Regions from separate parts of the Micromonospora aridisoli genome, predicted to be linked through region 1. Evidence: riboswitches for the same ligand, from Rfam matches in the RefSeq annotation. Region 1 holds a riboswitch; the other holds the start of a gene.
The links. Region 1 has a riboswitch for thiamine pyrophosphate ahead of thiE (thiamine phosphate synthase). Riboswitches for the same ligand answer to the same signal wherever they lie in the genome.
Positions count from the first base shown of each region.

Region 2: it holds a riboswitch for thiamine pyrophosphate, as region 1 does, so the genes downstream of both, SM447_RS26560 (ECF transporter S component) here and thiE (thiamine phosphate synthase) in region 1, are expected to answer to the same signal.

Region 1 covers NZ_JAXCFK010000004.1:502,848-506,050, forward strand. Annotated here, with positions in the region: gene SM447_RS11815 (ThuA domain-containing protein) at 1-775, opposite strand, end outside; TPP riboswitch at 1,126-1,235, shown strand; gene thiE (thiamine phosphate synthase) at 1,230-1,856, shown strand; gene thiO (glycine oxidase ThiO) at 1,850-3,025, shown strand; gene thiS (sulfur carrier protein ThiS) at 3,016-3,203, shown strand, end outside.
Region 2 covers NZ_JAXCFK010000016.1:75,132-78,334, forward strand. Annotated here, with positions in the region: gene SM447_RS26555 (ABC transporter ATP-binding protein) at 1-1,321, opposite strand, end outside; gene SM447_RS26560 (ECF transporter S component) at 1,420-2,010, opposite strand; TPP riboswitch at 2,083-2,188, opposite strand; gene SM447_RS26565 (permease) at 2,389-3,203, shown strand, end outside.

The DNA of each region.
Region 1 (3,203 bases):
GGGTGTGCCCGCCACCGGTGTACCAGGACCGACCACCGTCGAAGTTCTGGCACCACGCGATCGGGTGGTCGTGCCCCATCGCCCCGCTGCCCGGGCTGTAGCTGCGCTCGTCCAGCGAGGCCAGCACCTGCACCTGACGGGCGCGGGGGTTGGTGCGGAAGTTGTACCACTCGTCGTAACGGGACCACCGGTCCGGCAGGTGCCGCGTCGACTCGTGAGTGGTGTCTTCGACCTTCACAGTGGCCGTCTGGTTGGCCGGGTGGCTGTTGAAGTAGGCACCGACCAGTTGGCCGTACCAGGCCCAGTCGTACTCGGTGTCGGACGCGGCGTGCACGCCGACGTAACCGCCACCGGCGCGGATGTAGCGCTCGAAGGCCGCTTGCTGGCTCGCGTTGAGCACGTCACCCGTGGTCGACAACCAGATGACCGCCTTGAACCTGGCGAGGTTGGTGTCGGTGAAGGCGGCGCCGTCCTCGGTGGTGGTGACCGTGAAGCCGTTCGCCGTGCCGAGTTGCTGGATCGCGCTGATGCCGGCCGGGATCGAGTCGTGCCGGAACCCGGCGGTCTTGGAGAAGACCAGGACGGAGTACGGCTCCGCCTGTGCCGCGGCGGCTGAGACGGCCGGGCCGGCGGGCTGGGCGGCGGTGGGGCCGGCGGCCCGGGCGGTGCCGGGGCCGGCGATCGGAGTCGGTGCGGCGGCCAGAATGAGTACCAGGGCGAGTAGCGCCACGGTCACTGGGGCGAGCGGTGCTCGCCGCCGACGGGGTCGGGGCACGAGGATCTCCTCTGTCGGTGGGGCGGGTCGGAGTGGGCGGCGGTGGTCACTCCGCGTCGGTCCGACCGCCCATACCTGACGAGCGAGGTCTGGGTGGCGACAAGCCGATCCGATCACTCAATTTGTGTTCGTGAATGGGTTTCGGGCAAGGCGAACTCTTGTAACGGTTTGGTAACGGCAACTTTGTTTATTGGTGTGAGTCACTCCATATCGGATCCTTTTTCGGTCATCGTGCCGCTGCGAGTCGGATCAGCAACCCGCTCCGAGTCGGCATGACCGGGCGCCTTCCGCCCCAAGCGAGGGCGCGGGACGGGCTTGGCGGAGCCGGCGAAACGACGTACGGTGACACCCAACGAACCCACGGGAGCCCGGTGCACCGGGCTGAGAGGGGGGCTGTGAGCCCCCGACCGTCGAACCTGATCCGGGTAATGCCGGCGCAGGGAGGAGTGTTGCCGTGCCGTCCCTGGGACGACTGCATCTGATCACCGACACCCGACCCGGGCGGGATCCGCTCGCCGTGCTTCGCGCCGTGCTGCCGGTGGCGCACGCGGACCTGGTGGTGCAGGTCCGCGTCGAGGACACCGCGACCGACCGTCAGGCGTACGAACTGACCCGGCAGGTGCTGGCCCTCTGCGCGCCGTACGACGTGTCCTGCCTGGTCAACGACCGGCTGCACGTGGCGCTGGCGACCGACGCCGCCGGCGGTCACGTCGGTGCGGACGACCTGCCCGTGGCGGCGGCCCGGAGGGTGCTCGGCCCGTCGGCCGTACTGGGTGCCACCGCGCGGGAACCGGCGCAGGCGCTCGCGGCGGTCACCGCCGGGGCCAGCTACCTGGGCGTGGGTCCCTGCCGCGCCACCAGCACCAAGGACGGACTGCCGTCGCCGATCGGTACGGCCGGGGTCCGGGCGGTGGCCGGTGCGGTGGACGTGCCGGTGATCGCCATCGGTGGGGTGACGGCGGCGGACGTGCCTGAGTTGCGGGCCGCCGGCGCGTACGGGGTCGCGGTGGTCGGTGCGCTCTCCGGAGCCACCGACCCGGCCCGTGCCGCCGCCGAACTGCTGCGGGGGCTGACGTGTTAACAGGGGGCCCTTCCTCTACCGGAGGCGTTAACAGGGGGCCCTTCCTTGCACCGGATGTGGCGGTGGTGGGGGGTGGGCCGATCGGATGGGCGATCGCCTGGCGGTGCGCCAGCCGCGGGTTGCGGGTGGTGGTGCACGACCCGGCACCCGGATCGGGCGCCTCGCACGTGGCCGCCGGGATGCTGGCGCCGGTGGCCGAGGCGTACTTCGGTGAGCGGGAGCTGACCCGGTTGCTCACCGAGTCCGCCGGCCGTTGGCCCGGGTTCGCGGCCGAGCTGACCGAGGCGACCGGCACCGACATCGGCTACCGGACCGAGGGCACGCTGATGGTCGGGCTGACCGCCGACGACCTCGCCGAGGCGCGCCGACTGTGGGCGTACCAGCAGGGGCTGGGGCTGCCGGTCACGCCGCTGCGCCCGTCCCAACTGCGCGAGCGCGAGCCGGCGCTGGCTCCCCGGGTGCGTGGCGGCGCGCTCGCCGCCACCGACCACCAGGTCGACCCGCGTCGGCTGGTGCCGGCGCTGCGACTGGCGGCGGAGCGGGCCGGAGCGGTGCTGGTCGCCGAGCCGGTGCGGCGGCTGGGTGACGTCACCGCCGGTGTGACGGTGGTCGCCGCCGGCTGTGGCACCGCCGCCCTGACCGGCCTGCCGGTCCGCCCGGTGAAGGGGCAGGTGCTGCGGCTGCGCGCGCCCGGTGGCGGCCCGCCGAGCTTCCGGCACGTGATCCGGGGTTACGCCGACGGCGAGCACGTCTACCTGGTCCCCCGGGACAGCGGTGAGGTGGTGATCGGCGCGACCGTCGAGGAGCGGTCCGACCTGGACGTCTCCGCCGGTGCGGTGCTGCGGCTGCTGCGTGCCGCCGTCGACCTGCTGCCCGAGATCGCCGAGTACGACCTGGTGGAGACGTTGGCGGGGCTGCGTCCGGGCACACCGGACAACGCCCCGATGCTGGGCCCGTTGCCGGGACGCCCGGACGTGCTGGTCGCCACCGGCCACCACCGCCACGGGATCGTGCTCACGCCGGTCACCGCGGATCTGATCACCGATCTGGTCACCGGGGGAGACACCCCCGATCCGCTGCTCGCCCCCTTCCCGCCGGATCGGTTCGCCGTGGTGGCCGGTGCCGGCAGCACCTTCCATGACTCGACGGAGGACGACTCGTGCAACTGACGGTGAACGGCGTCGGACGCGACCTGCCCGACGGGGTGACCGTGGCCGACCTGGTCCGGGACGTCACCGGCCAGCAGCGCGGTGTGGCGGTGGCGGTGAACGGCGAGGTGGTGCCGCGTACCGGCTGGCCGGCGACGGTGCTGCGCGGTGGCGACCGGGTCGAGGTGCTCAGCGCCGC
Region 2 (3,203 bases), on a different contig from region 1:
GCAACCCGGCGAGGAGGTCCACCAGTTCGTGCCAGGTGCGTCGGTCCTGGCCGAAGGTGGGTTCGTCACAGATCAGCAGGCGGGGCGCGGTGGCCAGGGCGGTCGCCACGCTCAGCCGTCGGGCCTCGCCTCCGGAGAGGGTGTACGGGTTGGCGGCGGCGAGCCGGCTCAGCCGAAGTCGGCTCAACAGCTCCGTCACCCGGTCGCGTACCGCGGACTCGGACGTCCCGGTCCGCCTCGGCCCCAGAGCCAGTTCGTCGAAGACCGTGTCGGTGACGAACTGGTGCTCAGGGTTCTGGAACACCGAGCCGATCCGGCCGGCAAGCGCGGGTGCCCGCCAGCGGTGTGGCGCGGTGTGCGCGTCGTCGCCGGCCAGCTCCGGGCTCGCCGCCAGCCGCCCGCTGCCCGGCTTGAGCAGCCCACCGAGCAGCAGCGCCAGGGTGGACTTCCCGGCGCCGTTCGGTCCGAGCACGGCGAGCGCCTCGCCGGCGCGTACCGTCAGGTCGGTGGCGGCCAGCCGGGGCGGGTGGCCGAGCCGCTCGGCGGTGAGCAGCACCTCGCCGGCCGGGCCGGCGGCCCGGCGTGGCGGGATCTCCCGACCGGGTACCCAGACCCCTTCGGCGGCGAGTGCGTCGCCGTGGGTGGCGAAGACCGCCTCGGGTGGGCCGTCGGCGCGGACGCCGCCGCCGGGTTCGAGCACCACGACCCGGTCGACCAGGGGCAGCGCCTCCGCCACGCGGTGCTCGACCAGGATCAGCGTGGTGTCGGCGTCCACCGCCCGGGCGAGCGCCGCCCGAATGAGCGCGGCGCCCACCGGGTCGAGGTTGGCGGTGGGCTCGTCGAGCAGCAGCAGGCCGGGACGCAGCGCCAGCACACCGGCCAGGGCGAGGCGCTGCTGTTCGCCACCGGAGAGTGCCGCGGTGGGCCGGTCCCGGTGGTACGGGAAGCCGACCCGGTGCAGCGCCTCGTCCACCCGCGGCCAGATCCGGTCGGCCGCCACCCCCCGGTTCTCCAGCCCGAACGCCACGTCGTCACCGCTGCGGGCCATGACGAGCTGGGACTGCGGGTCCTGGAAGACGATGCCGACCCGGTCCCGTGACTCGGCGGCCGACCGGCCGTCGATCTCGATCCTGCCCTCGTGCTCGCCGGAGTCCTCGGGCAGCAGCCCGGCCAGGGCCGCCAGCAGGGTGCTCTTGCCGGCCCCGGACGGCCCGAGCAGCAGCACCCGCTCGCCGCGCTCCACCCGCAGATCCACCCCGCGTAGCGCCCACGCACGCCGCCCGGCGTGCCGCCACCCGAACCCCCGCAGCCTCACCCCCATCCGTGCCTCTCCTTCCCTTCGTTGATCATGAGGTTGACGGTTGTTCTGGAGATCGAGAGCGCCGTCAACCTCATGATCAACGCGATCATTCGGGGGTGTCAGACGAGGGGGCGGTCGCGGCCGGCGGGGAAGCGGTCGAGGACGCCGGTGCGGGCCAGGGCGCGGGTCAGGGCGTACGCGCCGGCGCCGGCGATCACCGTGGCGCTGACGATGGTGAGCAGTGCGTAGGGGAGGCGGTAGGTGGCGATGTCGCGTCCGGCGTTCCAGTAGACGAAGTCGAAGACGGCGGCGCTCAGACCGGTCAGCGCACCGGCCAGCAGGGCGATCGGCAGCCGGTACGAGCGGTAGCGGAAGGCGGCGAAGGCCAGCTCGGCACCGACACCCTGCATCAGGCCCTGGAGCAAAACGATGCTGCCCCACTGGCTGCCCAGCAGGGCCGAGATGATCGCCGCCAGCAGCTCGCAGTACAGCGCGGCGCCGGGCTTGCGGATGACCAGGCCGCCGAGGACGGCCGGTACCAGCCAGACGCCGTAGATGAGCGTCTGTGCCGGCGGGAAGAAGCTGAAGGCGCCGTCGGTGGCGCTCCACACCACGCCCCAGGCCCAGAAGATGACGCCGAAGGCGACGGCGATGACCGAGGCCACCACGATGTCGATGGTGCGCCAGCGGCTGCTGTCGGTGGTCTTCATGATGATCGCTCCCAGTCCAGTTGCGAACCAGGCAAGACGCACGCCCCGTCCGGCGACGCCGAACGGCGGCGGGCTGGAGGTGGACCGAACTCCCTGCGCTGGCATTACCCAGATCAGGTACGGAGGGTCTGCGGGCGGACCCGCACTCTCAGCGCTGTGCGCTCCCCTGTCGGAGGTGTTGTCTGTCCCGCCGACGCTAACACCACTGAAGATCCACCGGCAATGTGATCTTCGCAGGTCACGACGGGTCTTCGTATCGGGTGGTCGGTGGTGGCGGGGGAGTCCGCGGTCCGGGCAATTCTGTGACATCCATCGACGTCACCCTGCGCCGGACGGTAATCTCAGGCCGCCGATCCGCCACGGGCCGAAGGACGACGGGTGACCACAGACACTGACCGGGCCGTGCCGGCCGGCGAACCGCGCGGCACGTCCTCGGGCGGAGGCGTCGACACCGAGAGCCGCCCGCCCGAACCCGCCGGTGGCGAGCCGCCCCGGCGCTGGCTCGGCGACCGGATCGGCTCCGTGGAGGTCCTGGCGGGGCTGCTGATTCTTTTGATCATCTTCCGGGAGCCGCTCGCCGCGGCCCTGGACGATCCCCGCCTGCAGACCTGGACCACCGTCTTCGTCTCGATCATGGTGCAGGCGGTGCCGTTCCTGGTATTCGGAGTGCTGCTCTCCGCGGTGATCGCGGTCTTCGTACCCCGCTCGTTCTGGGCAAAGGCGTTGCCCCGGCATCCGGCGCTGGCGGTGCCGGCGGCCAGCGCCGCCGGAGTGGTGCTGCCGGGCTGCGAGTGCGGGTCGGTGCCGATCGCCGGGTCACTGATCCGGCGGGGCGTCACGCCCGCCGCCGCGCTGGCGTTCCTGCTGGCCGCCCCGGCGGTCAATCCGATCGTGCTCACCGCCACCGCGGTCGCCTTCCCCAACAATCCCGAGATGGTCGTCGCCCGGGGCGTCGCGAGCCTGATCGTCGCCATGATCATGGGCTGGCTGTGGTTGCGGCTCGGCCGTACCGAGTGGATCAGGATGCCGCGCCGGCCGGAACTGGACGACGCCTCCCGAGGCCGGGCCTTCTGGGCGGCGGTCCGCCACGACGTCACACACGCCGGGGGCTTCCTGGTGCTCGGCGCGATGGCCGCCGCCAGCATCAACGTGCTGGTGCCGGAGCGGTGGTTGCAGACCCTCGCCGACAACGC